DNA from 3 places in the Burkholderia sp. EMB26 genome. Region 2 is predicted to be linked to each of the others. Evidence: riboswitches for the same ligand, from Rfam matches in the RefSeq annotation. Region 2 holds a riboswitch; each other region holds the start of a gene.
The links. Region 2 has a riboswitch for cobalamin ahead of cobA (uroporphyrinogen-III C-methyltransferase). Riboswitches for the same ligand answer to the same signal wherever they lie in the genome.
Positions count from the first base shown of each region.

Region 1: another riboswitch for cobalamin. It lies ahead of KU887_RS19505 (TonB-dependent receptor domain-containing protein); the one in region 2 lies ahead of cobA (uroporphyrinogen-III C-methyltransferase).
Region 3: another riboswitch for cobalamin. It lies ahead of KU887_RS13140 (iron ABC transporter permease); the one in region 2 lies ahead of cobA (uroporphyrinogen-III C-methyltransferase).

Region 1 covers NZ_CP078071.1:623,910-636,340, reverse strand. The annotation lists gene KU887_RS19530 (collagen-like triple helix repeat-containing protein) at 1-449, shown strand, start outside; gene KU887_RS19525 (Lrp/AsnC family transcriptional regulator) at 562-1,023, opposite strand; gene KU887_RS19520 (LysE family translocator) at 1,140-1,772, shown strand; gene KU887_RS19515 (alpha/beta hydrolase) at 1,830-2,840, opposite strand; gene KU887_RS19510 (TetR/AcrR family transcriptional regulator) at 2,863-3,414, opposite strand; gene KU887_RS19505 (TonB-dependent receptor domain-containing protein) at 3,543-5,471, opposite strand; cobalamin riboswitch at 5,689-5,882, opposite strand; gene KU887_RS19500 (SDR family NAD(P)-dependent oxidoreductase) at 6,295-7,119, shown strand; gene KU887_RS19495 (hypothetical protein) at 7,143-7,391, opposite strand; gene KU887_RS19490 (threo-3-hydroxy-L-aspartate ammonia-lyase) at 7,509-8,483, opposite strand; gene KU887_RS19485 (transcriptional regulator) at 8,549-9,187, opposite strand; gene KU887_RS19480 (YbaK/prolyl-tRNA synthetase associated domain-containing protein) at 9,184-9,705, opposite strand; gene KU887_RS19475 (isocitrate lyase) at 10,111-11,694, shown strand; gene KU887_RS19470 (EthD domain-containing protein) at 11,767-12,431, opposite strand, start outside.
Region 2 covers NZ_CP078070.1:1,861,531-1,866,800, reverse strand. The annotation lists gene KU887_RS08765 (TonB-dependent siderophore receptor) at 1-1,647, shown strand, start outside; cobalamin riboswitch at 1,717-1,954, shown strand; gene cobA (uroporphyrinogen-III C-methyltransferase) at 2,063-2,872, shown strand; gene KU887_RS08755 (cobalamin biosynthesis protein) at 2,869-3,246, shown strand; gene cobO (cob(I)yrinic acid a,c-diamide adenosyltransferase) at 3,282-3,884, shown strand; gene KU887_RS08745 (cobyrinate a,c-diamide synthase) at 3,887-5,191, shown strand.
Region 3 covers NZ_CP078070.1:2,790,016-2,802,446, forward strand. The annotation lists gene KU887_RS13125 (adenosylcobinamide-GDP ribazoletransferase) at 1-100, opposite strand, end outside; gene cobT (nicotinate-nucleotide--dimethylbenzimidazole phosphoribosyltransferase) at 114-1,169, opposite strand; gene KU887_RS13135 (ABC transporter ATP-binding protein) at 1,231-2,046, opposite strand; gene KU887_RS13140 (iron ABC transporter permease) at 2,043-3,158, opposite strand; cobalamin riboswitch at 3,200-3,449, opposite strand; gene KU887_RS13145 (ATPase) at 3,604-3,954, shown strand; gene KU887_RS13150 (cell division protein ZapA) at 3,951-4,265, shown strand; RNA gene ssrS (6S RNA) at 4,347-4,528, shown strand; gene KU887_RS13160 (EVE domain-containing protein) at 4,840-5,301, shown strand; gene KU887_RS13165 (SIMPL domain-containing protein) at 5,484-6,224, shown strand; gene lgt (prolipoprotein diacylglyceryl transferase) at 6,348-7,244, opposite strand; gene KU887_RS13175 (LysR substrate-binding domain-containing protein) at 7,332-8,246, opposite strand; gene ilvD (dihydroxy-acid dehydratase) at 8,381-10,054, shown strand; gene KU887_RS13185 (c-type cytochrome) at 10,183-10,509, shown strand; gene KU887_RS13190 (DUF2486 family protein) at 10,648-11,403, opposite strand; gene KU887_RS13195 (DNA polymerase III subunit chi) at 11,429-11,845, opposite strand; gene KU887_RS13200 (leucyl aminopeptidase) at 11,880-12,431, opposite strand, start outside.

The DNA.
Region 1 (12,431 bases), on a different replicon from region 2:
TCCAGCAGGCGACGCAGGCGCTCAGCACGGCGATCACGCCGCTCGTGACGACGGCCGGTCAGCTCACGCAGCAGGCCGGCACCGCAACGGGCCTCGGGCAGCCGGTCGCGGGCCTGCTCGGGCAGGTCGGCGGAGCGATCACGTCGGCCGGATGGAAGGTGACGTCCACGTCGCCGCAGCCGATCGTCGGCGCGGTCGGCGGTCTCGTCCGGGCGGTCGGCAACACGGTGACCAATGCGGGCGGCCTCGTGAACCCGAGCGGCCCGAACGGCGCGGTGCCGGTCGCCGGTCTGGTGACGAGCGTGGTCGGCGGCATACCGGCGACCGTGCACGGTGGCGCCGAGACCGGTGCGAGCGGCGGCGGCTCGCCGCTGGGCGCGCTCGCCAACCCGCTCGCGCCGGTGACGTCGCTGGTGGGTGGCCTGCTCGGCGGCGCGGTCGGCAAATAGCCGGCTCGTGCCGATCGCCATGCGGGAACCCGGCCGCATGACCGGAGACGACGGCCATCGGTCGTCTTCGGTCCCGGCCGGGACCGGCGATGGAGCCTGAAACCGCGGCCCGCTACCTGCGCGTGTCGCCGGGCTTCGACGGCGGCCGTGCGAGCCCGCGCGCCGGCAGCGGCGTCGACATCACGATCGACGTGCGCGTTTCGCCGTACAGATTGATGCGTTCGATCAGTTGTTCGAGATGAGCCATGCTGACGGCGACCAACCGCATCACGTACGAATCCGCCCCCGTCACGTGATGGCATTCGACGACTTCGGGAATCGTCTCCAGCAGCTTCAGGAACTTCGCTTTCGCCGGTTGCTGCACCGTGATGCCGATCAGCGCGCTCACCGGATAGCCTGCCGCGGACGGGTTGATCCGCGCGATGTAGCCCTCGACCACGCCGGCGGCTTCAAGGCGCTTCACGCGTTCCGTCACCGCCGGCACCGACAGATGGACCTGGCGCGCGAGCTCCGTATAGCTGATGCGTCCGTTGTCCTGCAACAGCGCCAGTATCTTCCAGTCCAGATCGTCCATCGCGGCGGGCGTTTTTAAGGTGGAGTGCCTATTTTTCCTTAAAAACCGTATTCAGCGGGGGCCGGACTTTCCCTACGATGCCTGTTCGATCCACTGGATGCTGCAAGGGGCAGGCGATGCTGTTCATCAAATCCGTCGTGATGGGGTGGTCGATCGCGGCGCCGGTCGGCCCGATCGGCATGCTGTGCATTCAGCGCAGCCTGAGCCGCGGCTTCCAGGCGGGATTCGCGACGGGCATCGGCGCCGCATGCGCCGACGCGATTTACGGCCTGCTCGGCGCGTTGGGCGTTGCGGGCCTCGTCACCGCGTTCCCGATGCTGACCGTCGCCCTGAAAATCGGCGGCGGCGCGTTTCTCGTCTGGCTCGCGTGGACCATCGCGCGCCAGGCGCCGGCCGCGCCGGCGGGGCAACGCGAGCTGCCGCGTACGACGGTCCTGCGCGATTTCCTGACGACGTTCGGCCTCACGCTGTCGAACCCGATGACGATCGTGTCGTTCGTCGGGATCTTCGCGGCGCTCGGCCCGCTGCCGGACACGCAGGAAGGCGCGATGGAGGCCACCGTCGGATCGATGGTCGCCGGCGTGTTCATCGGTTCGGCCATGTGGTGGCTGTGCCTGAGCACCACGAGCGCCGCGCTGCGCACGAAGCTGTCGTTCGGGTTCATGCACGGGCTGTCGCGCGTGTCGGCGGCGATCGTCGCGGGATTCGGCGCGATCCAGCTGGTCGCGGGCGTGCGCGGACTGATCTAGACGCGCGGGGCAGCGCAGCGATCCCGGCCGATGCCGATGTCGTTCCCGGGTGCGTTTCTATTCATCGCCGGCTCCATTCGATGCGTGCAGGTGCGCGTGCACGAAGCGCGCGATTTCCTGGCTCAGCTCGATATCCTCCGGCGCGCCCATGAATCCGCCGTGCGGCATCCCCTCGAACACGTGCAGCTCCGTCGGCACCTGCGCGCGTCGCAACGCGCGATGCAGGCGCACGGCGTTCGACAGGAACAGGTCGCGCGTGCCGCTCTGGATGAAGGTCGGCGGGAAGCCGGCGGCGAAATCGCCGAACAGCGGCGACAGGTACGGATGCGCGAGATCGGCGCCGTTCGCGTAGAGCAGATTGTTCGCCATCAGCGGCCCCGGCAACACGACGTCGACCAGGCGGTTGGTCTCGAAGCTGTCGCCGGATTCGGTCAGGTCGGCTTCCGGAGACAGCAGCACGAGCGCGGCCGGCAGCGGCAGGCCCTCGTCGCGGGCGCGCAGCACCATCGCGGCGGCGAGATTGCCGCCGGCCGAACGGCCGCCGATGACGACGTGTTCCGGTGCGTAGCGCTCCAGCACGTAGGCATAGGTCGCGATGCAGTCGTCGAGCGCGGCCGGATACGGATGCTCGGGCGGCATCCGGTAGTCGACGCCGTAGCAGCGCACGCCGAGCCGGTCGGCCTGCATCTGCGCGCCGGCACGGCACGCGGCGCCGCCGCCGACGACCAGCGCGCCGCCGTGCAGGTCGATGGTCGCATAGGCGCTGGAAGCCTCGGCTTCCGGTGTCGCGACATGCACGTCCGCATCGCCGACGCGGATCGTCTCGACGCTCGAACGCAGATAGCCGGCGAGCTGCTCGACCGCGGCCGCGTAATGTGCGTCGGCGCTGGCCTTCACGCGCATCCACGCGTCGATATCGTCCGGGGCCGGCATCACGTGCAACGCGTTCAGCGGCACGCCGTCGTCGCCGGTCAGGCGTTGCAGCGCGGCGCGTGCTTCGTCGCTGATCGAGGTCGGGAAGGGAACGACACGGCTCGGCAGTACGACGCCGTCGGGTTTGTCTTTCATCGCTCGGGTTCCGTTCGGTGCGTCAGGCGGCCGACGGCCAGTGACGCAGCATCACGTCGAGCGCATCGAGGCTGCGCGACCACGACGCGTCGGAATCCGGCGCGCTGTGCGAGAAGCCGCCGGCGCTTTCGAGCGTCACGTAGCCCATGAAGAAGCCGCCGAGCAGACGGATCGCGTGCGCCTGTTCGGTTTCCGGCAGGTCGTAGCCGCGCAGCACCGCCGCCGTCATCCTGACGAGCTGCCCGCCCGCGCTTTCGGCGGCCCGTTCGGCGCTCACCGGATGGCGCGCGGCCGCAAAGCGGCCCGGATGCGCCCGCGCGTAGTCGCGATAGACGTTCGCGAGCGCGGCCAGCGCGTCCTTGCCGGTGCGGCCGGCCAGCGCGTCGGTGGCGCGATCGGCCAGCTCCTGCAGCGCGAACAGCGCGATCCGGCTCTTCAGATCGTCGAAGCTCGGGATATGGGAATACAGGCTCGCCAGCTTGACGTCGAAATGTCGCGCGAGCGCCGCGCCGGTGAGCAGCTCGAAGCCGGTTTCATCGGCGAGCCGCGCGCCGGCTTCGACGAGCTTGTCCACGGTAATGCCGGCACGCGCCATGACGAATGCTATGCGGATTAGTCAAAAAACTAATTCTATTAGGTTTGGCCGCGATGTCAATTTTCCGCGCGTGCCGGCGTGGCGCTTCATGCGGATGCGTGAGCTCGTCAGAACGTATAGCTGACCTTGCCGAACGCGGTGCGCCCGAGCGTGTTGTAGCCGTACGCGGTCATGTACTGCCGGTCGAACAGGTTCGACAGCGACGCCGACACGGTCAGGTGCGAATTGATCCGGTACGACGCGCGCAGGCTCACCGTCAGGTACGACGCCAGATACTGCCGGTTGGCCGGATCGTCGAACGTCGAACCGCCGTACAGCAGCGACGCGCCCGTGCTCAGCGCATGCAGCTTCAATTCGTCCCACGTGTGGTCGACGTTCAGGCTGACCGTCTGGCGCGGCCGGCGGCTGAGCCAGGTCTGGTTGGTCTCGTCCTGCGGATTCAGGATGCCGACCGCGATGCTCACCGGCGTTGAACGGCCGATCGTCCCCTTGTACGACAGGTCGATGCCGCGAATGTGCGAACGGCCGATGTTCATCGGCGAGAACGTTGCCGGGTTGTAGGCGATCAGGTTGTTGACGCGCGTATCGTAGATCGCCGCGGTGAAGGTGCCGTACGCCGTGTTCGCGTCGAGCGCGGCCTCGACCGACGTGCTGCGTTCCGGGCTGAGGCTCGGATTGCCGTAGCCGGGATAGTACAGGTCGTTGAACGTCGGCAGGCGGAATGCATTGCCGTACGACACGCGCGCCGTGTAGACCGGCGTGATCGCCCACGACAGCGCGGCGTTGCCGGTGTTCACCGCTTGCCCGGCGACGATCTCGTGGCGACCCGCGACGAACATCGTCACGCTGCCGAGCGTCGCCGACTGGTGCAGCGAGAACGCGGAATCGTTGCGCGTCGGTACGCCACCGGGAATGTCGACCGGCAGGAATGCCTGTTCGCGCGTGAAATCGTAGGCGAGCTTCGATTCGCCCGACAGCGGCAGGCCGAACAGATGAAATCCGTGCGCCTGATGGGTCAGCGACGTCGACGTGCTGATGCGTTGCGAATTGATCTGGTCCGTCGCGAGGGCCGGGTTGTCCGCATAGATGAACTGGCGGTCGTTCGCATAACCGAACGACTGGTCGAATTGCGTATCGGGCGTGATGTCGAGATGGAACGCGACGCCGGTCGTCAGCTGGTGATCGAGCTCGCGATTCGCGTAGCCGCTGTTGTCGTAGGACAGGTCGGAGCGGTGGTACAGCGCGAACGTCGAGATCGACCAGTTGTCGCGCGCATAGCCGAGCCGCGCGTCGAGATCCTGCGCGTGATACGGATTGCGGCCGTCTTCGTGACCGTAGAAGAACGGCCGCGTCGCGTCGATGCCGGCCGTGTTGTAGTCGTGCAGCCCGAGCGAATAGGTGAGCCCGCCGAGCGCGGCCAGCGGCCCCGTCGACGGCACTGTGCCCGACGTGCGGAACCGCGTGTCGAACGTCTTGTTCGTGCCGCCGCCGAACGACACGGTGGTCTGGTTCGGCTGTTGGGCGGCGCGGCGCGTGAAGAGTTGCACGACGCCGCCCATCGCGTTGTTGCCGAACGACGCGGCGGCCGGCCCGGAGATCACCTCGACGCGCTCGAACGCGTCGGTCGGCAGGTCGGCCCACGGCGCGATGCCGGTGGTCGGCGAGCCGATCCGGATGCCGTCGATGAACACGGCGACCTGGCTCGCCGACGAACCGCGGATGCTGACCGACGCGGACGAGCCGGGCCCGCCGTTCTGCGTGACGGTCACGCCCGGCAGCGTCGCGAGCGCCTGCGTGATGCTCGGGTCGGCCGGCGACAGCCGGTCGAGATCGTCGCGCGTGAGCACCTGGGTCGACGCGTAGCGCCGGTCGAACGATTCGGGCAGGTGCCGCGTGTCGGTCACGCTGATCGTCGGCAGGTCCGCCCCTTCCGCGGGCCCGGCGGGCTGCGCAGGCGCCGTGTCGCCGGCCGCATGGGCGAGCGGGGAAAGCAGCGCGGTGGCGGCGGACGTGGCGAGCAGGTGACGAAGGTTCATGAGACGGCGGGACAAAGCGAGTAGCGGGTACGGCGATCGTGAGCGGAGGGCGGACAAGCAACGGATGCCGACGGCGTGTCGGTGCGACGCTTCCGGCCGGGAAGCGGATTCGGGAACGATGGACATCTGGTGGATCCTGAGGTCGGGTCGTCCATGCAACGGGCGACCACCCGGGGGCGGTGCCTGGCGCATCGGGACACCCCGCCCGGTGCGGCTGCCTGGACCTCGGGTCGATGGCAGGTCTCCTGGCTCGCGGGTCGTCATCCGTGCGGGCCTTCCCGGTTTCCCAGTGGCATGCGGTGGCACGGATTCGCCGCTCACAGTTGCGGGGGCAGCCGCAGCTTCGAGGCGTTGCCTCGCCTGCGTTCCCTTTTGATCCCATCCCTGGGAACCATCAGCGCGCAAGGGTAATGGCGTGCGCTCGCGCACGTCAATCGTCCGGCTGCCTGCGGATGCGAAAAAACGTCATTGTCCCGCGTCAGCTTTCCGGATCCTTTCGTTTCATGCGCGCGGGCCGTGCGTCTGGTCTGACGAAACGGGGCGAGCGCGTGCCCTCGAGCCGGAACCGGCTCGGCGCGTTGCGCGGGCCGCGCTTTCCTCGACAGTTTCCCGTTCGAACCTGCCGCTCGCGTGCGCGATCTCGTTCAAACGGGCGAGGCGGAACCCGGGCGCGTATTGCACCGTGTGGATATCGCGGGTTCGAGCTGAACGGCCCGCACTCGATGACAGGAGACATCATGACCGACACCCGAAGCCGGTTCCTCGCCGGCCAGTGCACGCTCGCGCAGCGCCGCGCATCCGACCCGACAGGACGTTGACCGACATGACCGATTCGATTCGCTTCGACGGCGGCACCGCCGTGATTACCGGCGCGGCCAGCGGCATCGGCAGCGGGCTGGCACGCCACGCGGCCGCGCTCGGCATGCGCGTCGTACTGGCCGATCTCGATCCGGCGAAACTCGACGCGTTCGCCGCGACGCTCGACACCGACGTGCTGTGCGTGCCGACCGACGTCAGCCGGCCGGAAGCCGTCGACGCGCTGGCCGAAGCCGCATGGCGGCGCTTCGGCGGCGTCGACCTGCTGTTCAACAACGCGGGCGTGATGGCGACCGGCTTCAGTTGGGAAATCACGCCGGAGCGCTTCGAGCGCAGCTTCGCGATCAACGTGCACGGCGTGCTGAACGGGATTCGCAGTTTCGTGCCGCGCATGCTCGAACGCAACGCGCCGGCGCGGGTCGTGAACACCGCATCGGTCGGCGGCTTCCTGCCGAGCCCGCTGATGTCGCCGTATTCGGCGACGAAATTCGCGGTGGTCGCGCTGACGGAATCGCTGTACGGCGAACTGAAGATGCTCGGCGCACCGGTCGGCGTGTCGCTGCTCGCGCCGGGGCCCGTGCTGTCGGGCATCTTCAACGATCCGTTCGGCGCCGCGCACGACCGGCCCGAGGTGCGCGGTTTCGTCGACACGATGCGCACGATGCTGAACGCACACGGGCTCACGCCCGACGCGTTCGCCGAGCGGGTATTCGACGGTATTCGCGCCGGGCGCTACTGGCTGATTCCGCAACCGGAGACGCTCGACGGCGCGCTGCAGCGGCGCACCGACGACATCCTCGCCGCCCGCGATCCGTCGCTGCCGTCGTTCTGAATGCCGGCGGCCGGCGCGTGTCGTTACATATGCGTGCCGGCGTGCGTGCGGCCGCCCGGGTCGCCGCCGCGATCGGGCGGCGTATTGTTCTGATCGATCTTCGCGAACACGAAGCCGACGGGCGGCAACGCGGCGGGCGAACGGTGCGTCGCTTGCGCGACTGCGGGGGCCGGCGATGCGGCGGGAAAACCGGATGACGTCACGCCCGGTTGAGCGAACGCCGACAGGGAAGCGGCCGCCAGGGCGGCGGCGACGATCGCGTGCGTATTCATGGCGACTCCTTCACGACTGACTTCAGGACGACGTAATCAGTCTAGGGCGCGAAACTTAACGCGACGTGAAGGGTCGGCGGCGCGCGCATGACAGGATCTTCATGCGCGCCGCGACGGTCAGGCCGGTGCCGACACCAGCGCGCAGAAGTTCTCGAGATCGACGTTGCCGCCGCTGATCACCACGCCGACGCGCTTGCCCTGCAGCGCATCCTTCATCCGTCGCACGGCGGCGAACGACAGGCAGCCGGTCGGCTCGACGACGAGCTTCATGCGCGTGGCGAAGAAGCGCATGCAGTCGACCAGTTCCGCGTCCGTCGCGGTCAGGATGTCGTCGACGTCGCGGCGGAGGATCGGGAACGTCAGGTTGCCGAGGTGCTGCGTCTGCGCGCCATCGGCGATCGTGCGCGGCGTGTCGATGTGCACGATCGTGCCGGACCGGAACGATTGCTGGGCGTCGTTGCCGGCTTCGGGCTCGACGCCGTACAGCTTCGCGTGCGGCGACAGCGCCCGCGTGGCGAGCGCGGTGCCCGACAGCAGGCCGCCGCCGCCGAGCGGCGTGAATACCGCGTCGAGCGGGCCGACTTCGTCGAACAGTTCCTTGGCCGCGGTGCCCTGGCCGGCGATCACGTCCGGGTGATCGTAGGGCGGAACCAGCGTGAGCCCGTGCTTCTCCGCGAGCTCGCGCCCGATCTGCTCGCGATCCTCGGTGTAGCGGTCGTAGGTCACGACGTTGCCGCCGTAGCCGCGCGTCGCGGCCATCTTCGCGGCCGGTGCGTCCCGCGGCATCACGATCGTCGCCGGAATGCCGAGGATGCGCGCCGACAGCGCGATCGCCTGCGCATGGTTGCCCGACGAGAACGCGACGACGCCGTGCCGGCGCTGTTCCGCGCTGAAGCGCGACAGTGCATTGAACGCGCCGCGGAACTTGAAGGCGCCCATGCGCTGCAGGTTCTCGCACTTGAAGAACACCTGCGCGCCGAGCGCGTCGTCGATCGTCCGCGACGTCATCACCGGCGTGCGGTGCGCATGGCCTTCGAGCCGGGCCGCGGCGGCGGCAACGTCGTCGTACGTGGGGAGAGTCGGAGAGTTCATGGTCGCTAGAGGTCGAAAAGGTCAGTCAACGGGAAATTCGATACGGGACGGCAGGGCGCGCGGCGTCACTTCGCATCGTTGTAGACGGTGGCGCGCGAGACGCCGAGATGCTGCGACACGATTTCCATCGCGCGGCGCACTTCGAGGAAGCCGTCGGCCTTCAGCGTCTGCATCAGCTCGCGGCGCTGGTCGGTCTTCAACTCGCGCGGCGTCGTCGCGAGGCGCGTCGCGAACGCGTCGATGCGCTGCCGGATCGCGTCCGCGCCGGCCGGGTCGAGCGTTTCGACGACGGTCTCGCCGTCCGTGCGGCAGAACTGGTTCAGCATGCCCTGGAAGCCGCGGAACAGCGTGACGTCGGCATTCAGGCACAGCGCGGCGACGTAGCGTCCGGTCGAATCCTTGATGCCGATCGACGTGCTTTTCGCGGTGCGGCCGTCGGCGAAGCGGTTCGGGTAGTTCGCGAGCACCTGCGGGAAATCGTCGTCGGCGATGCGGGCGAGGCCGAGCTCGGTCGCGGGATCGCCGACCGCGCGTCCGGACAGGTTGTTGTGGATCGCGAGGATCGCGTGCTCCGGCGTGCGCAGGTCATGCACGACGACCTCGGTGAACGGCGCGAACATCGCGCCGAGCCCTTCGGCGATGCGCTGCACCTGCTCGATCAGCGAGGCCTGTTCCGATGGCCGCGGTGTGTCGTTCGTGCTCATGCGTGGTCCTGGGGAGCCGGGGTGTCCGTCGTTTCCGATCGCGTGATGTCGGCCAGCAGCGGGCGCGCGATCCGGACGTAGTCGGCCGCGTCGAGCACGACCGAGCGGTCGAGCCGGCCCGCGTTGAACGCGATCTCGTCATTGTGTTCGACCAGTGCGGGATCGACGACGAGCGTCACGTTCGAATCGAATGCGAACGGCGGCACGGCGCCCATCACGCAGCGCGTGACGGCGGCCGCGACGTCGGGCGACGCGAGCGTCGCCTTGCGCCGGCCGAGCGCATCGGCGACCTTGCGGAAGTCGATCTTCAGGTGGCCGGGAATCACCGCGAGCGCGGTGGCGTCGCCGCCATCCTTGAACGTGCAGAGCATCGCCTTCGCGCCCTGTTCGGGACGGGTGCCGCGCAGCGCGGCGATCGCGTCGGATTTGCCTTCCGCCGGATGCTCGAGCACGCGGAAACGCGCGCCGGCGGTATTCAGCAGTTCGCACAGCGTGTCGAAAACGGGCGAGTCGTTCATGTTGCTCCGGAGCAGGCAGGCCGGCGCGCCGATGCGCGCGGATCAAAGAATTGTCCAAGTATAGACGTTTTGTCATGGCTGTGACAAAGGGGGCGCGCTCGTCGTTGCCCGACCGCGGCCCAGGCATGTCGTTCTTCAGCAGCCGAAAGGGCATTTCGTATTGCGGGATACGCGCCGGATTCCTGTCGCCGCGTTTTACCGCCGCTTGAAACCGTGTTTTGCATCGCAAAAACGCCTGGCTATCTCATTGAAAAACAACAGAAATTTATATCTTATGTCTTATATAAGACTTGACCGAAATTTCGCTGGACGGGATTACTATTGAGTCCATGCAGTTCGCTTCGTCACACGCGGCGGGCACGCTGAACCCTTTACTCAAATGCGCTTCGTTCCCAGGAGATAGACATGTCCCAATATCAAGACGACATCAAGGCAGTGGCTGGTTTGAAGGAAAACCACGGCAGCGCGTGGAATGCCATCAGCCCCGAATATGCCGCCCGCATGCGTGCCCAGAACAAGTTCAAGACCGGCCTGGACATCGCGAAGTACACGGCGAAGATCATGCGCGCCGACATGGCCGCGTACGATGCCGATCCGTCCAAGTACACGCAGTCGCTGGGTTGCTGGCACGGTTTCATCGGCCAGCAGAAGATGATCTCCATCAAGAAGCACTTCAACAGCACCGAACGCCGCTACCTGTATCTGTCGGGCTGGATGGTCGCCGCGCTGCGCTCGGAGTTCGGCCCGCTGCCGGACCAGTCGATGCACGAAAAGACTTCGGTCAGCGCGCTGATCCGGGAGCTGTACACGTTCCTGCGCCAGGCCGACGCCCGTGAGCTGGGCGGCCTGTTCCGCGAACTGGATGCCGCGAAGGACGCGGCCGCCAAGGCCGCGATCCAGCAAAAGATCGACAACCACGTCACGCACGTCGTGCCGATCATCGCCGACATCGACGCCGGCTTCGGCAACGCGGAAGCGACCTACCTGCTGGCCAAGCAGTTCATCGAAGCGGGCGCGTGCTGCATCCAGATCGAAAACCAGGTGTCGGACGAGAAGCAGTGCGGCCACCAGGACGGCAAGGTCACGGTGCCGCACGAGGACTTCCTCGCGAAGATCCGCGCGATCCGCTACGCATTCCTGGAGCTGGGCGTGGACGACGGCATCATCGTCGCGCGTACCGATTCGCTGGGCGCCGGCCTGACCAAGCAGATCGCCGTGACGAACCAGCCGGGCGACCTGGGCGATCAATACAACTCGTTCCTCGATTGCGAGGAACTGTCGGCCGACCAGCTGGGCAACGGTGACGTCGTCATCAAGCGCGACGGCAAGCTGCTGCGTCCGAAGCGCCTGCCGAGCAACCTGTTCCAGTTCCGCGCCGGCACGGGCGAAGCGCGTTGCGTGCTCGACTGCATCACGTCGCTGCAGAACGGCGCCGACCTGCTGTGGATCGAAACCGAAAAACCGCATATCGCACAGATCGGCGGCATGGTCAGCGAGATCCGCAAGGTGATCCCGAACGCGAAGCTGGTGTACAACAACAGCCCGTCGTTCAACTGGACGCTGAACTTCCGTCAGCAGGCGTACGACGCGATGAAGGCAGCGGGCAAGGACGTGTCGGCTTACGACCGCGCGCAGCTGATGAGCGTGGAATACGACGAGACCGAACTGGCGCAACTGGCCGACGAGAAGATCCGTACGTTCCAGGCCGATGCATCGCGTGAAGCAGGCATCTTCCATCACCTGATCACGCTGCCGACGTACCACACGGCCGCGCTGTCGACCGACAACCTGGCCAAGGAATACTTCGGCGACCAGGGCATGCTCGGCTACGTGGCCGGCGTGCAGCGCAAGGAAATCCGTCAGGGCATCGCCTGCGTGAAGCACCAGAACATGTCCGGTTCGGACATCGGTGACGATCACAAGGAGTACTTCAGCGGCGAAGCGGCGCTGAAGGCCGCGGGCAAGGACAACACGATGAACCAGTTCTGATCGTCGTCCGACCCGAAGCACGAAGCCAGCCCCGCGGGGCTGGCTTTTTTTTGTCTGCCCGAGCCTGGCACGTCACCCGCGCACGGCCTTCACGACGTACTGGCTCGTCGGCACCACGTCGATCTTGTCGAAATCGATGAAGCGCCCGCAACTGTCCATCATCTCGGCCACGTTGCGCTGGAACTTCTCCTCGTCGCCGACCGCATCGAAAAACGCGTGCGGATCGGTCATCGCGGCGGCCGGGAAGCATTCCTCGACGATCGCGTCGTAGCCGGGCGCCGCATGCGTGAGCGCACGTACGACGACGTTCTGCACGTACAGGAAATTGTCCTGCGTATCGATCGCGACACGCGTGTGATGGCCGTGCCACACGTCGAGCCACGCTTCGTGCGTGAGGCGCGGCGGGCGCTTCAGGAATGCGAGCTGCGAGAAACCGGTCGTGCGCTCGCCGGGCCGCGCGGGGAAGCGCGTGTTCGGAATCGGCTGCGACTCGGTGACGAGATACGCGGCCATGTGCGGGACCACGGCGCGCACCGCGTCGTCGAACGGCTGGCGGAACATCGCGTTCGCGCTGTCGACCCATACCGCGACGATCCCGTCGATGCCCGGGTGCGTGTTGGTCTGCTTCAGGCCGGCGGCGGGTGCGACGTCGGCATCGGCGACGTTCACCTGCACGCCGTGCGCGCCGAGCGACAGCAGCCGGTCGGCGAGCTGCGCGCGTACGCCGCGGCTCCACT
Region 2 (5,270 bases):
CGGATCACCAAGCAGCCGTTGCCGGAAAACTTCGGACATGTGTCGGCGACGACCGGCAGCTACGGACGGCTCGGCGCGTCGGTCGATCTCAACCGGATGCTGTCCAGCGCGTGGAGCATGCGGCTCAATGCGGGACGCGAACACGCCGGCAGCTTCCGCGACCACGTCGACGGTACGCGTCAGTTCGTCGCGCCGTCGATCAAGTGGCACGACGCGCGGCGAAGCTGGCTGCTGCAGTTCGAATACGACACGTACCGACGCGTGCCCGATCGCGGCATGCCGGCGCCGGTCGCCGCGGTCGATGCGGCCGGCAAGCCGCTCGCGTTCTCGCTGCCGTCCGCACCACGCGCAACCTTCTTCGGCGCGGCGGGCCGCGACACGATCCGCGACGAGACCATGAACTGGCGCTCGGTCTTCACGCATGCGCTCGACGGCGACTGGGAATTGCGCCATACGCTCGGCGTGCTGGATTTGCGCAGCACCTTCGACAATACCTACGTCACGCAAAGCTACGTCGCGAAGCCGCGCGACTACCGGCGCGTGCAACGCGCACGTTACCTGCAGGACATGACGCAGCTCAACGTGCAGACCGGCGTCGAACTGGGCGGCAAGGTCGCGACCGGTCCGGCGCTGCATCACCTGCTGTTCGGCATCGAATACGGCTGGCAGAAGCGCACGCCGGCGCTCTGGCAGGCCGACGCGGCGCCGGTTCCGGTGACCGGACCGGATCGCTTCGCCCTCGTCGGCTCGACGCCGCGCCCGTACGCGATGAACCGCCACCGTGTCAGCGACTACGCGCTGTTCGCGCAGGATCGCGTCGACCTCGGGCGAGCGTGGAAGCTGCTCGGCGGCCTGCGCGCGGAACGTTTCGACGTCGATTCGACCAACGCGCTGAACGGTCTGCATGCGCGGCGCACGACGACGGCATGGAGCCCGCGGCTCGGCGTCGTGTGGTCGCCGGTCGGCGCGCACAGCCTGTATGCGTCGTACAGCAAGAACTTCGCGCCGGTCGGCGGCGACCTGATCGGCATCACGCCCGACGCGCGCGGCAACGCCAACGATCTCGGCCCGCAATACACGCGCCAATACGAGATCGGCGTGAAAAGCGACTGGCGCGATGGCGCGCTGAGCACGACGCTCGCGCTGTTTCAGCTCGACCTGTACAACCGCCGCATCGCCGACCCGGTTCGCCCGGGCTTTTTCGACCTCACCGGCCTCGAACGCAATCGTGGCCTGGAACTGGGCGTCGCCGGCCGGCTCACGGGCGACTGGTTCGTCCGCGGCGGCATCGGCTGGCAACACGCGCGGGTGGTCGACGCCGAGCCGAAGTATGCGGGCAAGCGCTCGGCGGGCGTGTCGGCGTCGAACGGCAGCCTGTTCGTCAGCCATGCGCCGCTGCGCGGGTTTTTCGCCGAACTCGGGGTCGTGTACGAGGGCGCGCGTTACGCCGATCGCGACAACCTGCTCGAACTGCCCGCGTACCTTCGCTGGGACGGCAAGGCCGGCTATCGCACGCGCGACCTCGAGGTGACGCTGGCGGCCGTCAACCTGGCCGATCGCGACTACTACGCGAATGCGACGGGCCTCGCGCAGATCGTGCCCGGCGCGCCACGCACGTTCACGCTGACGGCGGCATACAAGTTCTGACCTCGCGGGCGGCGCCGGCGCCCCGCGCAGCCGCTCCGCCGGGCGGCTTGCGCGTTGCAGGCCTGTGCTATCGTATGCGCCGCGTTCGGTGCTCGCATGCGCATTCGGTGCATGCAGTTAAACGGGAAACAGGAGGCGGACATCCGCCCGGCCTGTGCTGTCCCCGCAACGGTACGCCGCCCGCGCCGCGCGCTTCCTCGCGCGTGCGCCCAGGCCGCCCGCGATGCCACTGCCCTTCGACCGGGCGGGAAGGCTGCGGTCTGGCAAGCGGCCAGCCCGGATACCGGCCGACGCAAGGGGCGAGCGCGCTGCTCGCCGAACGCCCGATCCGCGGGGGACGGACCGGGTGCGCATTCCCCCGCGTTCGCGCGGGTTTCGCCCGATCCGCCATGCACTGCCTGTCCGCCGGCCGCCGATGCGCCGCCCGCCTTCCCTGTTCCACTGTTTCGACACGGTGCGCGCCGTGCCGCGCGCGATGAGCCGCGCCTGGCTCGTCGGCGCCGGCCCCGGCGACGCCGATCTGCTGACGCTCAGGGCCGTACGCGCGATCGGCGCGGCCGACGTGCTGCTCGTCGACGATCTCGTGAACCCCGACGTGCTGCGCCATGCGCGCGCCGATGCGCTGATCGAGCACGTCGGCAAGCGTGGCGGCCATGCGTCGACGCCGCAGGAGACGATCGTCGCCGCGATGCTCGCGCACCTGCGCGCGGGCCGCAGCGTCGCACGGCTCAAGGGCGGCGATCCGTTCGTGTTCGGCCGCGGCGGCGAGGAGCTGATCGCGCTCGGCGCGGCGGGCTTTCCGGTGGAAGTCGTCAACGGCATCACCGCGGGCATCGCCGCGCCGGCCGCGCTCGGCATCCCGGTCACGCACCGCGGCGACGCGCAGGGCGTGATCTTCGTCACGGGCCACGGCGCGGGGGCCGACGAGCCCGACTGGCGCGCGCTCGCGGCCACACGCATGACGATCGTGGTCTACATGGGCATCCGCCGGCTCGACGCGATTGCCGCGGCGTTGCGCGACGGCGGCCTGCCCGGCGACACGCCGTGCGCGGCAATCGAGAACGCCACGCGGCCCGAACAGCGCCACGTCCACGCGACGCTCGATACGCTCGTCGCGCGCGTCGGCGAAACCGGCATCGGATCGCCGGCGATCGTCGTGATCGGCCGCGTCGCGGCGCTCGCCGACGATCCGGCGGTGCGTGCGGCGCTCGGCGGCCACGCATGATGCGCGTCGCGCTCGGTGTCGGTTTTCGCGCCGGCGTCACGGCCGCGCAACTCGATGCCGCGATCCGCGCCGCGCTCGCGCGCTATCCGGCCGCCGAACCGGCGCTCGTCGCGACGCTCGTCGACAAGGCTCGCGCCCGTGCGCTGCGCACGCTGTGCGCGCGCCGCGGCTGGCCGCTCGTCGCGTTCGACGCGGCGCAACTCGCGAGTCGTCCGGAACTGGCCGCGAGCGGCCCGTCGGACGCCGCGCTGGCCCGCTTCGGCATCGCGGGCGTGGCCGAGCCGTGCGCGCAGCTCGCCGCGCCGCATGGCCGGCTGCTCGGCCCCAAATCCATCCGGGACGGCGTGACGGTCGCGCTCGCCGGCCCGCTCTGAAAACCCTTGTTTCGCTTTCGACAGGACGATTCCCGATGAAGACCGATTCCGAATCCCATCAGCGGATGGCCGAACGCCGCCGCGCCGGCCACGAGAAAAAGCAGGCCGCCGCCACCCAGGAGAAAGGCCTGCTGATCGTCCACACCGGCAACGGCAAGGGCAAGAGCACGGCCGCGTTCGGGATGGCCGTGCGCGTGCTCGGCCACGGCATGCGGCTCGGTGTCGTGCAGTTCATCAAGGGGGCGCTGCATACGTCCGAGCGCGACTTCCTCGGCGCGGTCGCGGAATGCGATTTCGTGACGATGGGCGACGGCTATACGTGGAACACGCAGAACCGCGACGCCGACATCGCGACCGCGCGCAAGGGCTGGGACGAGGCGCGCCGGATGATCGAAAGCGGCGACTACCGGATGGTGATCCTCGACGAGTTGAACACCGTGCTCAAGTACGAATACCTGCCGCTCGACGAAGTGCTCGCCACGCTCGTCGCGCGTCCGGAGTCGGTGCACGTCGTCGTCACCGGGCGGCACGCGCCCGATGCGCTGATCGATGCGGCCGACCTCGTCACCGAAATGCGGCTCGTCAAGCATCCGTACAAGGAGCAAGGCGTGAAGGCGCAGCGCGGCGTGGAGTTCTGAGCATGCCGGCCTGCCCCGCGCTGTTCGTCAGCGCGCCCGCGTCCGGCCAGGGCAAGACGTCGGTGACGGCCGGCCTCGCGCGGCTGCACCGCCGGCTCGGCCGTCGCGTACGCGTGTTCAAGACCGGGCCCGATTTCCTCGATCCGATGCTGCTCGAACGGGCAAGCGGCGCGCCGGTGCATGCGCTCGACCTCGGGATGGTCGGCGAGGCCGGTTGCCGGGCGCTGCTCGCCGACGCCGCGCGCGACGCGGACCTGATCCTGATCGAAGGCGTGATGGGCTTGTTCGACGGCACGCCGAGCAGCGCCGATCTCGCGGCCGCATTCGGCGTGCCGGTCGTCGCGGTGATTTCGGCGAAGGCGATGGCGCAGACGTTCGCGGCAATCGCGTTCGGGCTCGCACGGTTCCGGCCGGAGCTGCCGTTTCACGGCGTGCTGGCCAACCGCGTCGGCTCGGCGCGGCACGCGGAGCTGCTGCAACAGGCGCTGCCCGCGGATCTGCGCTGGCTCGGCCACGTGCCGGCCGATGCGGGCATCGCGCTGCCGGAGCGCCATCTCGGCCTGCATCAGCCGGCCGACATCGACGATCTCGACGCGCGGCTCGAGCGCGCGGCCGATGTGCTCGCGCAAACCGCGCTCGCCGAATTGCCGCCTGCCGTCGCGTTCGCGGAACCGGACGTTGCGGCGCCGCTGTCGCGCGCGTTGGCCGGCAAGCGGATCGCGGTGGCGCGCGATGCAGCGTTTTCGTTCATCTATCCGGCGAACCTTGTGCTGCTCGATGCGCTCGGTGCGGTGCTGCGGTTCTTCTCGCCGCTTGCCGACGAACCCGTGCCTGACGATTGCGACGCGCTGTTTTTGCCGGGCGGCTATCCGGAACTGCATGCGGCGACGCTGGCGGCGAATGCCGCGGCCGCACGGACGATTCGCGCGCATGCGGCCGCTGGCCGGCCGATCGTCGCGGAATGCGGGGGGATGGTGTATCTGTGCGAATCGCTGACCGACGTGGACGGCTTGACGACGCCGATGCTCGGCGTGCTTCGGGGCCATGCGACGATGCAGCGCCGGTTCGCGGCGCTCGGCATGCAGCAACTCGATACGCGCACCGGGCCGATGCGCGGACATACGTTTCACTATTCGCGGCTGGAAACGCCGCTGGTGCCGGTCGCGACCGCCGCCCGCCCCGATGGCAAGGCCGGCAGCGGCGAAGCCGTCTATCGCAGCGGCGCGATCGTCGCGACGTACATGCACATGTACTGGCCGTCGAATCCGGATGCGGTCGTGGCGTTGTTCAGTGGGGAAGCGTTCTAGACTGATCGGTGCCGTGTCCGCGTCGACGTGGCGCAATGCTGTCGGTATCGAGCAGCGCTTTGCAGCGATTACGGCATCC
Region 3 (12,431 bases), 930 kb from region 2:
CCTGGTCGAGATCGCCGGCCGCATAGCCGATCGAGCACGGCACGGGCACGCGCGTGAAATAGCCGAGCGCGACGAAGAAGTAGCGCAGTTCGGCCCGCATGCCGCGCGCGCGCTCAGGCGTCACGATTGTCGACACCGGCGGATTCGAAACTCGCCATCTCGCTCAGGAACGCGGCCGCCGCGCGCACCAGCGGCAGCGCGAGCGCGGCGCCCGTGCCTTCGCCGAGCCGCAGGTCGAGCGCGAGCAGCGGCTTCGCGCCGAAATGCTCGAGCATGCGCCGATGGCCGGCCTCGTGCGACGTATGCGAGAACACGCAGTAGTCGCGCACGCCGGGCGCGATGCGCTCGGCGACGAGCAGCGCGGCGGTCGCGATGAAGCCGTCGACGAGGATCGTCATCCGCTCGCTCGCGGCCGCGAGGTACGCGCCCGTCATCATCGCGATCTCGAAGCCGCCGAACGTCGCGAGCACGTCGAGCGGCGCGATCGCATGCGAATGCTTGACGAGCGCGCGGCCGAGCACCGCGCGCTTGTGCGCGAGGCCCTGATCGTCGAGCCCCGTGCCGCGGCCGACGCATGCGTCGATCGGCACGTCGAGCAGACGGCTCATCAGGCACGCGGCCGACGACGTGTTCGCGATCCCCATCTCGCCGAAGCCGATCACGTTCGTGCCGAGCGACGCGTGCAGGCGAACGCGCGCCGCGCCGGCGGCCAGCGCGGCCATCGCCTCGTCGCGCGTCATCGCCGGCTGCGCCGCGAAGTTGCGCGTGCCGCGCGCGACCGGCAGCGACACCAGCCGGTCCGACAGCGGCAGCGGCGACGCGACGCCCGCATCGACGATCTCGAGCGTGCTCTGCGCGACACCCGAAAACGCGTTGATCGCCGCACCGCCGGCCAGGAAGTTCGCGACCATCTGCGCGGTCACCGCCTGCGGATAAGGACTGACGCCCTCGGCCGCGATCCCGTGGTCGCCCGCGAACACGATCGTCGCGGGCCGCTGCACGACCGGCCGCTCGGTGTGCTGGATCAGGCCGATCTGCAGCGCGACCGCCTCGAGCTGACCGAGGCTGCCGGGTGGCTTGGTCTTGTGGTCGATCACATGTTGGAGACGCTTGCGCAGTGCGTCGTCGAGCGGCGCGATCGCGGGCGGGAATTGGGTCGGAGTCGTCATCGAGGAGCCGTGTCGTGCGCGCGGCATGCGCCGCGCATCGGAAAAATCGGAACGGGAAACGTCATTGTCGCGCAGGCCATGCGGGCAGCAGCGCATCGCGGCCGTTCTCGCGGATCAGCACGAGCGGATAGCCGAACGCGTCGCTCGCGCGCTCGGGCGTCAGCACGTCGTGCACGCGGCCGGCCCACGCTTGGCCGCGGCCGTCGAGCAGCAGCGCATGCGTCGCGAAACGCCGCGCGAGATTCAGGTCGTGACACGAAAACACCACCGTGCGCGGGCCTGCCGCGAGCCACGCGGCGAGCGCGGTCAGGCAGTCGATCTGGTGATGCAGGTCGAGATGCGCGAGCGGTTCGTCGAGCAGCATCAGCGGCGCATCCTGGCACAGCGTCGCGGCCAGCGCGACCCGCTGCCGCTCGCCGCCCGACAGCGACATCACGTCGCGCGCCGCGAGCGGGCTCAGGTCGAACGTCGCCAGCGCATCGCGCGCGGCCGCGCGGTCGTCGTCGCGCTCCCAGCCCCAGCCGCCGAGATACGGAAAGCGGTTGAGCAGCACCGTGTCGAACACCGTCGCGCTGAACGCATCGTGCAATTGCTGCGGCATCAGCGCGCGGCGCTGCGCGAGGTGCTCGGGACGCCACGCGGCAAGCGGCCGGCCGTCGATCTCGACGTGTCCGCCAGCGGGCGGCTGCAATCCCGCGAGCGTGGCGAGCAGCGTCGTCTTGCCCGCGCCGTTCGGGCCGGCGACGCACCAGATCTCGCCGGGGCGGAACGCGTGCGTGAAGCGATCGAGCAGCGTGCGCGCGCCGGCCTTCAATGTCAGGTCGACGGCCCTGTAGTGCATGTCGCCGGCGGCGGCGTACGATGTGGCGCCCGTCATCGCATCGGCCTCCTCAGCAACATCCACAGGAACACCGGCACGCCGATCAACGCGGTCATCACGCCGACCGGCAGTTGCGCGGGCGCGATCGCGGTGCGCGCGAGCAGGTCGGCCGCCATCACGCCGCCACCGCCCGCGAGCATCGCGGCCGGCAGCAGCATCCGCTGGTCGTTGCCGAACGCGAGCCGCAGCGCATGCGGCACGACGAGCCCGACGAAGCCGATCGTGCCGGCCGTCGTCACGGCAGCGGCGGCGGCCAGCGACGCGACGAGATAGATCCGCACGCGCAGCCGCGCGACCGGCACGCCGAGCGCCTGCGCGGTCGCGTCGCCGCGCAGCAGCACGTTCAGTTGCGACGCGGCCGGCAGCGCGACGCACGCGCTCAGCAACAGCGCGCCCCACGCGAACCACGGCGCCGTCGCGCCGTTCAGGTCGCCCGTCAGCCAGAAGATGATGCCGCGCAGCCGCGCATCGGGCGCGAGCGACAGCAACAGCGTGACGAGCGCGCCCCATCCCGCCGCGATCACGACGCCGGTGAGCAGCAGCCGCGGCGATGCGTCGCGCGATTCGCCGCGCCACAGCTCGCGTCTGGCGAGACCGAGCACGAGCGCGACCGAGACGAGCGAACCGGCGAACGCGGATGCGTCGACGAGCCACCACGCGCCGCCCGCGATCATCGCGACGAGCGCGAAGCCGGCCGCGCCGCCGGACACGCCCAGCACGTACGGCTCCGCGAGCGGATTGCGCAGCAGCACTTGCAACAACGCGCCGGCCAGCGCGAGCAGCGCGCCGCACGCGAAACCCGCGAGCGCGCGCGGCAGGCGCAGCGTGCGGACGATATCGGCAAACAGGGTATCGCCGCCGTGCGGCACGAGCGAAGCGAGTGCCTGCCACGGCGACATCGGCACGCTGCCGATCGACAGCGACGCGACGAACAGCAATGCGACCACGGCGGCCAGCGCGGCCCAGATGACAGTGGCGCGTGCGGCGCTCATGCGGCGCACGGCCGCGCGCCCGACGCACGGCGCATCCGCTTGCAGGGGCCGGCCGGGCGCGACGGGGGCGCGTGGCGGACGATTGGGGTCGGCATCGAAGAACGTTCCGTGAAGCATTGCGCGCCCCGCTTCCCCGCAGGCCGCGCGTCATGGAGCCCGTGCGGGCTCCCCGTCTCGGCCGGTATCCGGGCTGGCGGCGGTCCGGCTCGCCTTCCCGCGCGATGACGCGCAGTGGCCCGCGCCCGCGTGCGACCTGCACGCGAAACGCGCCCGAGCCGGCCTGCGTCATGCGACGCGGCCGCTTACCGTTGCGGGGGCAGCGCAGGTTGACGCGCTCGCGGAGCCCGCACCCTGCTTCCCGTTTAACCGCGCGTCCTGCGCGCGAGCACCGAGGCGGCGCCAGTTTAGGAGCCGGTCGCGCGAGCGTCAAGGAAGCGTCCGGAGACACGCGGGACGCGCCTATTCGCGGCAAGAAGCAGGGGTGTTACGACTGGAAACGTTACAGATGTCGGATTGCGCGTTATTCCGCGCTAAAATGCTGGGTCTTTAGAGGACGCAGCAAATGCTCAACGAACTCGAAACCCTATCTCAAAATATTGGCCGTCTGATTTCGCTGAACAAGCGCTATCACTCGGAACGGCTCGCGCTCGAGGAGCAGGTCGCGCAATTGCGCGCGGAAGCGGACACGGTCCGCGCGGAACTCGCGCAGCTGCGCGACGAACGCAATGCGCTCGCGGCCGAGCGCGACACGCTGTCGGCGAAGATCGACGACGCCCAGGTGAAACTGAACGCGATTCTCGAAAAGCTGCCGCGCTCGAAGAGCGCGGAGCAAGCCGACAACCAGCTCGACCTGCTGGATGCGCAGGCGCGCACGGATGGCGATGACGCGGCCAGCCACGGAGAACATGCATGAGCACCAAGCAGATCGAAGTCTCGATTCTCGGTCAGCCCTATCGGCTCGCCTGTTCGGCCGAGACCGAAGCGGCGCTGCTCGAAGCGGTCGCGCGCGTCGACGCCGAAATGTCGAAAATCCGCTCGAACAGCTCGGTACGCGGCACCGATCGCATCGCGGTGATGGCGGCGCTGTCGCTCGCATCGGAATTGCTGCGGCTGCAAACGAGCGTGCGGCATGGTGAAGCATTTCCGGCGGAGGAAATCCGTCGTACAATGCACCAGATGAACGAACAACTCGGTGCGGTGCTCGCACAGCACGAGACGCAGTAACGTTTCAAACGATGCGTCGATTCCCCTTGATCTCGACGGTCAACGGTGGTCAAATTGGCGCATCGAATCACAGTTCAGTCAGCTTCCCTGCCTGGTTCGCCAAGGTCATATATTCCTTGAACCAATGCCATGTGCACGGTTGCGGAAATTTGTAGCACGGGCGCGCGCGTCACTCTGTCTGATGTACCCGAAGTGCTGCTAACTGCGACCAATTCTGAACCTCAGGTTCAGGATGCCGGCCTAGCGGCCAAGGCGGGGGCCTATCCAACGGCATCGGGAACTTCCGATGCCGTTTCCTTTTGAGGGTCTGTTTGCATGCGGAACGCGCATGCGAATGCCCGAAATCGCTCGTCCCCCGAGGGGACGTCCTTGCGGGGCGCAGGCAAGAAGCGAGGAGCGCCGTTTGGCCGAGCCAAACAAGTGACGAGCGACGCCGCCATACGGGCGATTTCGGGCATTCCCGTGGATTGAATTTTTAGTTTGGGTTGCCACGAGAACGGCCGTCCTCGTGGCAACGCATGCGCGTTCCGCATGCAAACAGACCCTCATGCCCATTCTGCGTCGATTACGATCCATGCAATACTGGCTGATGAAGTCCGAACCGGACGAAGCAAGCATCGACGATCTCGCCAACGCACCGCAGCGCTCGCTGCCGTGGACCGGCGTGCGCAACTATCAGGCGCGCAATTTCATGCGCGACACGATGAAGATCGGCGACGGCGTGCTGTTCTATCACTCGAGCTGCCCCGAGCCGGGCATCGCGGGCCTCGCCGAAGTATCGTCGACGCCCTACCCCGATCCCACGCAGTTCGATCCGAAAAGCCCCTATTACGATCCGAAATCGACGCAGGAAGCGCCACGCTGGCTGCTCGTCGACGTGCGCTTCGTGAAGAAGTCGCCGCTCGTGCCGCTCGCCGCGCTGCGCGAGCACGACGAGCTGGCCGACATGCGCGTGCTCGCCCGCGGCAACCGGCTGTCGATCACGCCGGTCACGCGGGCGGAATGGCGCTTCATCACCGAAAAGTTGATGAAGTAGGCCGCGCGCCAAAGGTCAAATCTGGTCAGTACACGCCGCCGCGACGGAACTCGCGGCCGGTTCGCACGGCCTAAGCAACCGCTGTCGGCCGATCGGGCCGGCTGTCGTTTTTTTCGTCGCGCGGTACGCCCGCGTCGTGCACGCGTGATCCGCGTGCGCGCCCTCGCACAAGGAGTCCAACAATGACCAAGAAATCCGCACTCGCGCTGTCGCTCGCCCTTGCCGCCGCCGTTCCCGTCGCGCTGACGCTCGCGTCGCCCGCCGCGCACGCCCAGACGGCGAACCCGCACTTTCCGGAGCCGGCGGGCGTGCTGTCGCTTTCGTCGCAGGCCAGTGCCGACGTGCCGCAGGACATCATTCATATCACGCTGTTCTACGAGCAGCAGGCCAAGGATCCGGGCAGCCTCACCGCGCAGCTGAACCAGCGCGCGGACGCGGCGCTGTCGCAGGCGAAGGGCGTGTCGGGCGTCACCGCGCATACGGGTGCGTTCTCCGTGTATCCGAGCACCGATCGCGACGGCAAGATCTCCGCATGGCGCGGCCGCACCGAGGTCGCGCTCGAATCGCGCGATTTCGCCGCGGCGTCGAAGCTGGCAGGCCAGTTGTCGAACCTGATGCAGGTCGCGAACGTCGAGTTCTCGTTGTCGCCGGAAGCGCAGCGCGCGGCCGAGCAAAAGCTCACGACGGAAGCGATCAAGTCGTTCCGCGCCCGCGCGGACGAAGCCGCGAAGGCGTTCGGCTACAGCAGCTACACGATCCGCGACGTGAACGTCGGCAGCGGCCGCAACGTGCAGCCGTACACGCGCATGATGGCGATGGCCGCGGCGCCGATGGACAGCGCGAAGATGAGCGCGCCGATCGCGGTCGAAGGCGGCAAGGCCACCGTGTCGGTCACCGTCAACGGCTCCGTGCAGATGAAGTAACGCGCGTCGCGCAGTTGTCGGAAACGAAAACGCCGGCCCGAGGGCCGGCGTTTTTCATGTACCTCCGTGCAGCCGATGCACGCGCCGATCACGCGTGCATCGATACCGCGTCACGTAATCACTTCATGCAGCCGCATTCGCGTTCGCCGCGCGGCGGCGATACGCCCAGACCATCATCGCGATCCCCGCGACGATCATCGGCAGCGACAGCCACTGCCCCATCGACAGGCCGAGCGCCAGCAGACCGAGGAAGTCGTCGGGTTCGCGCGCGAACTCGACCGTGAAGCGCGCGAGGCCATAACCGATCAGGAACAGTGCCGATATCGCGCCCATCGGCCGCGGCTTGCGCGCGAACAGGAACAGCACGAAGAACAGTGCGATACCTTCGAGCGCGATTTCATAGAGCTGCGAAGGATGGCGCGGCAGCATCTGGTATTGCATGAACACGTCGGCGAGATGCCACTTCTCGACGAGTGCCGGGTGCTTCGGCAGCCATGCCGCATCGTCGCGCATCGCGCCCGGGAACAGCATCGCCCACGGCGCCGTCGGATCGGTCACGCGGCCCCACAGTTCGCCGTTGATGAAGTTGCCGAGCCGCCCCGCCGCGAGCCCGGTCGGCACCATCGGCGCGACGAAATCGGTGACCTGCAGCCAGTGCCGCTTGCGCTGCCACGCGAACAGCATCATCGCGAGCGTCACGCCGAGGAAGCCGCCGTGAAATGACATGCCGCCTTCCCACACCTTGAACACGTCGAGCGGGTGCGAGAAGTAGAAATCGGCCTTGTAGAACAGCACGTAGCCGAGCCGGCCGCCGAGCACGGTGCCCAGCACGCCGTAGAACATCATGTCGTCGATGTCCTTCGCGGTCCAGCCCTGCGCCGCGACGTACGGCAGCTTCAGGCGGATCCGGCCGACGACGATCGCCGCGATGAAGCCGACGAGATACATGAGGCCGTACCAGCGCACGGCCAGCGGCCCGAGATGGATCGCAACGGGGTCGAAATTCGGGTGAATGATCATGGGTTAGCGAAGAAGTTTTCGAATACGGTACGGCCGTCGCACGCGCAGCACCGCGCGTTGGACGGCGCCCGCGCGCCATCGTTCACGTCACGCGGCAAGACCTTGTGCGCGCACGACGTCGATGAAGCCGGCGAGCACAGGGCTCACGTCGCCGGTGCGCCACACGAGCCCCGTCTCGACGACCGGCGCAGAGCCGGCGAGCGGCCGGTAGACCACGCCGGTGCGCCGCAGGTTACGCAGCGATTGCGGCACCAGTGCGACGCCCATGCCGGCCGACACGAGGCTGACGATCGTCTGCATCTGGATCGCCTCCTGGCCGATGCGCGGGGTTGCCCCCGCCGCGCCGTAGCAGCCCGTAATGATGTCATAAAAGCCGGGCGCCAAACGGCGCGGAAAGATCACGAGCGGCAACGCGGCGACATCGGCAAGCTGCACGGGCGCGTCCTCGGGCGCATCGGACGCCCCGGCCGGCATCGCGACCACCAGCGGCTCGCGCACGACCGGCAGGTACGACAGCCCGGCCGCGTGACGCGGCGGCACGGGCGGAATGACGAGCCCGGCGTCGATGCGCCCGGCGACGAGTTCGTCGATCTGCACGTCGCTCGTCGCTTCGGCGAGCTGCAACCGCACCTGCGGGTAGCGCGCGCCGAACGCACGCAGCAAAGACGGCAACAGCCCGTAATCGGCGGTCGACACGAATGCGAGCGACAGCGAGCCGGCCTCCCCGCGTGCGAGCCGTCGCGCGAGCGGCGGCAGTGCATCGGCCGACGCCAGCAGCCGGTGCACGTCCGGCAACAACGCCGCGCCGACCGCCGTCAGCGCCACCGAGCGCTTGGTGCGCACGAACAGCGCGACGCCCAACGCGTCCTCGAGCGCGCGGATCGCCTGCGACAGCGGCGGCTGCGTCATCGACAGGCGCTCGGCCGCGCGACCGAAGTGGCGCTCGTCGGCGACGGTCGCGAAATAGCGCCACTGGCGCAGGTCGGGGATCGGATCGGCCATGTTCGACTCATTCGAAAAACGACTTAATAGGCGACAAATAATATATTGGACATCCCAATCGGGAAACTCCATGCTTGTTCGATCCGAACCGGCGCGCCCTTCAGGGTGACGCCCATACAACGATGGAGTCCCCCATGTCGTACAACCGCCGCTCGAAGCACATCACGCAAGGCGTGGCCCGTTCGCCGAACCGCTCGATGTATTACGCCCTCGGCTACCAGAAGGACGATTTCGACAAACCGATGGTCGGCATCGCGAACGGCCATTCGACGATCACGCCGTGCAATTCCGGCCTGCAGCGCCTGTCGGATGCGGCCGTGGCGGCCGTGAAGGCGGCCGGCGCGAATCCGCAGATCTTCGGCACGCCGACGATTTCGGACGGCATGTCGATGGGCACCGAAGGGATGAAGTATTCGCTCGTGTCGCGCGAAGTGATCGCCGACTGCATCGAGACCTGCGTGCAGGGCCAGTGGATGGACGGCGTGGTGGTGGTCGGCGGCTGCGACAAGAACATGCCGGGCGGCATGATCGCGCTCGCGCGCCTGAACGTGCCGGGCATCTACGTGTACGGCGGCACGATCCGCCCGGGCAACTGGAAAGGCCGCGACCTGACGATCGTGTCGTCGTTCGAGGCCGTCGGCGAATTCACCGCGGGCCGGATGTCGCAGGAGGATTTCGAAGGCGTCGAGAAGAACGCGTGCCCGACGTCGGGTTCGTGCGGCGGCATGTACACCGCGAACACGATGAGCTCGTCGTTCGAGGCGCTCGGGATGTCGCTGCTGTATTCGTCGACGATGGCGAACCCCGACCAGGAGAAAGTCGATTCGGCCGCCGAATCGGCGCGCGTGCTGGTCGAGGCGGTGAAGCGCGATCTGAAGCCGCGCGACATCATCACGAAGGAATCGATCGAGAACGCGGTGTCGCTGATCATGGCCACCGGCGGGTCGACCAATGCGGTGCTGCACTATCTCGCGATCGCGCACGCGGCCGAGGTCGACTGGACGATCGACGACTTCGAGCGCATCCGCAAGCGCGTGCCGGTGATCTGCGACCTGAAGCCGTCCGGAAAGTACGTCGCGACCGACCTGCACCGGGCCGGCGGGATTCCGCAGGTGCTGAAGATCCTGCTCGATGCGGGGCTGCTGCACGGCGACTGCATGACGATCACGGGCCGCACGATCGCCGACGAGCTGAAGGACGTGCCGAGCGTGCCGCGCGCGGACCAGCACGTGATCTTCCCGATCGACCGCGCGCTGTACAAGGAAGGCCACCTGGCGATCCTGAAGGGCAATCTCGCGGAAGACGGTGCGGTCGCGAAGATCACCGGCCTGAAGAACCCGGTGATCACGGGCCCGGCGCGCGTGTTCGACGACGAGCAGAGCGCGATGGACGCGATCCTCGGCGACCGGATCCGCGCGGGCGACATCCTCGTGCTGCGCTACCTCGGCCCGCAGGGCGGCCCCGGCATGCCGGAAATGCTCGCGCCGACTTCCGCGATCATCGGCAAGGGGCTCGGCGAATCGGTCGGCTTCATCACGGACGGCCGCTTCTCGGGCGGCACCTGGGGCATGGTGGTCGGCCACGTCGCGCCGGAGGCGTTCGTCGGCGGCACGATCGCGCTGGTGCAGGAAGGCGATTCGATCACGATCGACGCGCACCGGCTGCTGCTGCAACTGAACGTCGACGAGGCGGAACTCGCACGCCGCCGCGCCGCGTGGCGGCAACCGGCGCCGCGCTATACGCGCGGGGTGCTCGCCAAATTCGCGGCGCTCGCGCGGCCGGCGAACCAGGGGGCGGTCACGGGCTGAGGCAGGGACACCATCGCATGCGGCCCCGATAAAGGGGGGCCGCCTGGGGAACGCGCAAAACCTGCTTCCCCTTTGCTTCTATAATGCGCGGACCATGAAGCCGGCCGTCCCCGCCGGCGGAGAACCGCATGAAACAGACGATATTGCGCGTGCTGCTCGCGATGCTGCTGACCGGCAGCGCGGCGGCGGCGCGTGCCGACCAGGCCGACGGGCTCGCCCTGGCGCAGCGCAGGAACTGCATGGCCTGCCATGCGATCGGCAAGCCGCTGATGGGCCCGGCGTTTCGCGACATCGCCGGCAAGTACGCGGCGCGTGGCGATGCGGTCGATTACCTCGCGCAATCGATCGTGAAAGGCAGCGTCGGCGTGTGGGGCAGCGTGCCGATGCCCGCCAATACGCAACTGACGAGCACCGAAGCGCACACGCTCGCGCAGTGGGTGCTGTCGGTACGCTGAACCGGATAGCGGCGCGGCGCCCCCCCGTCGTGTGCAGGGCGCCGCAAGAAGGCAGCCCTGTAACGACTGGCCAGCGCCTTCCCGGCGGCTTCACAGGCGCTTACCGCACCTGCTCCCCGTTCGCGAACGATGGCCCGTTCAGCCGGAATGACCGGCGCGACGACGGGCGATCTCTTCATCGACCGCATCGCGCACCCAGTCCATCACCTCGGTTTCCAGCGCGAGCGCGACTTCGCGCGTGACCTGGCCGACCAGCCAGGCCGAATGCTCGTGCAGCGCATCGCGACAACGCGCTTCGATGGCCTCGCGCCCGGCCCCGGTCAGATAATTCGTCAGGCGATTGCGCAGCCGTTCGGCGATGTGCTGTGCATCTTCCGGCGTCAGCCCGTCCGCGGCCTGCGCGTCCGGCTGCGGCGCTGCGCTCGGCAGGACCGCCTCCGGCATCGCCGTATCGGGCGCGTGCCCGGCCGCTTCGTGCGCCATCGCGGCGAACGTGGGCTGCGGCAGGTCGTCATTGACCAGCGACGAGCGCAGCGGCGCCATCGTCGCCCCGGCCTCTTCGGCGACCACGCGCTCCGCGGCGCCGGGTTCGGCCGGCGCATCGGTCTCCCCCGCCGCGGCCGGCGTCGCCACGTCGCCCGGCAGCTCGACGGCCGGCACGTGCGGCGTCGGGACGCGTTCGACCACGACGGAATCGGGGTCGGCTTCGGTTTGACGGGAATCGGCCGGCGCGGCAGCGGCGGCGCCCGGTGCGATCACGTCGGTGAGCACCGGAATCGCCGCGCGGTCGTGCGGCGCGGCGGCGGCGGACGCGGACGAACGCGCCGACGCCGGCTTGCCCGGCACCAGCACGTCGGTCAGTGTCGGGATCGAGGATGAATCGGCTTCTGTCACGGGAACACTCCGTCGACGGTTGCGGCTAGCCGCCCTGCTTGTAGTTGTTCAGCGCGTAGCCGCGGTCGCGGTAGAACCGGTAGCGGGCGCGGCCCGCGGCCAGCTCGTCCGGCGCGTTGCCGACCACTTCGAGCAGGCGCTCGAAGCGGGCGAACTGCGCGGGCACGGTCGCGCCGAGGTTCAGCAGCACGTGATGATGCGGCGCGCGATCGAGATCGGCGGCCAGCACGATCGGCGTGCCGGCTGCATGCTCGCTGTCGACGCCGCAATGCGGGATGAAATCGAGCGGCGAGAACGTCCAGAGCCGCTCGTCGAGCGCGCGCAGGCGCGCGGGCTCCGCGAGCACGACGACCGGCTGCCCGGCCTGATAGGCCTTGCGCAGCAGCCGGCACGCGTACGCGAGCGAATCGCCGACGTTCGAGTGGAAATCGATCCGCGTCATGGCCCGCGCACCCGCAGCGTCGTCAGCCCCGCCATCACTGGCCGGCGCGGTCGATCAGGAACTGCGCGAGCAACGGCACCGGACGGCCCGTCGCGCCCTTCGCGGCACCGCCCTTCCACGCGGTGCCCGCGATGTCGAGGTGGGCCCACGGGTAGCTCTCGGTGAAGCGCGACAGGAAGCACGCGGCCGTCACGGCGCCGGCCGGGCGCCCGCCGATGTTCGCGAGATCCGCGAAATTCGACTTCAGCTGATCCTGGTACTCGTCGTCGAGCGGCATGCGCCATGCCGGGTCGTTCGCCTCGCGCGACGCGTCGAGCAGTTCGCCCGCGAGCGCGTCGTTCGTCGAGAACAGCCCGCTGTTGTGGCCGCCCAGCGCGATCACGCAGGCGCCCGTCAGCGTCGCGACGTCGATCACGGCGGCCGGCTTGAAGCGCTCGGCATACGTGAGTGCGTCGCACAGGATCAGGCGGCCTTCGGCGTCGGTGTTCAGCACCTCGATCGTCAGCCCCTTCATGCTGGTGACGATGTCGCCCGGCTTCGTCGCATTGCCGCCCGGCATGTTCTCGCAGGTCGGCACGATCGCGAC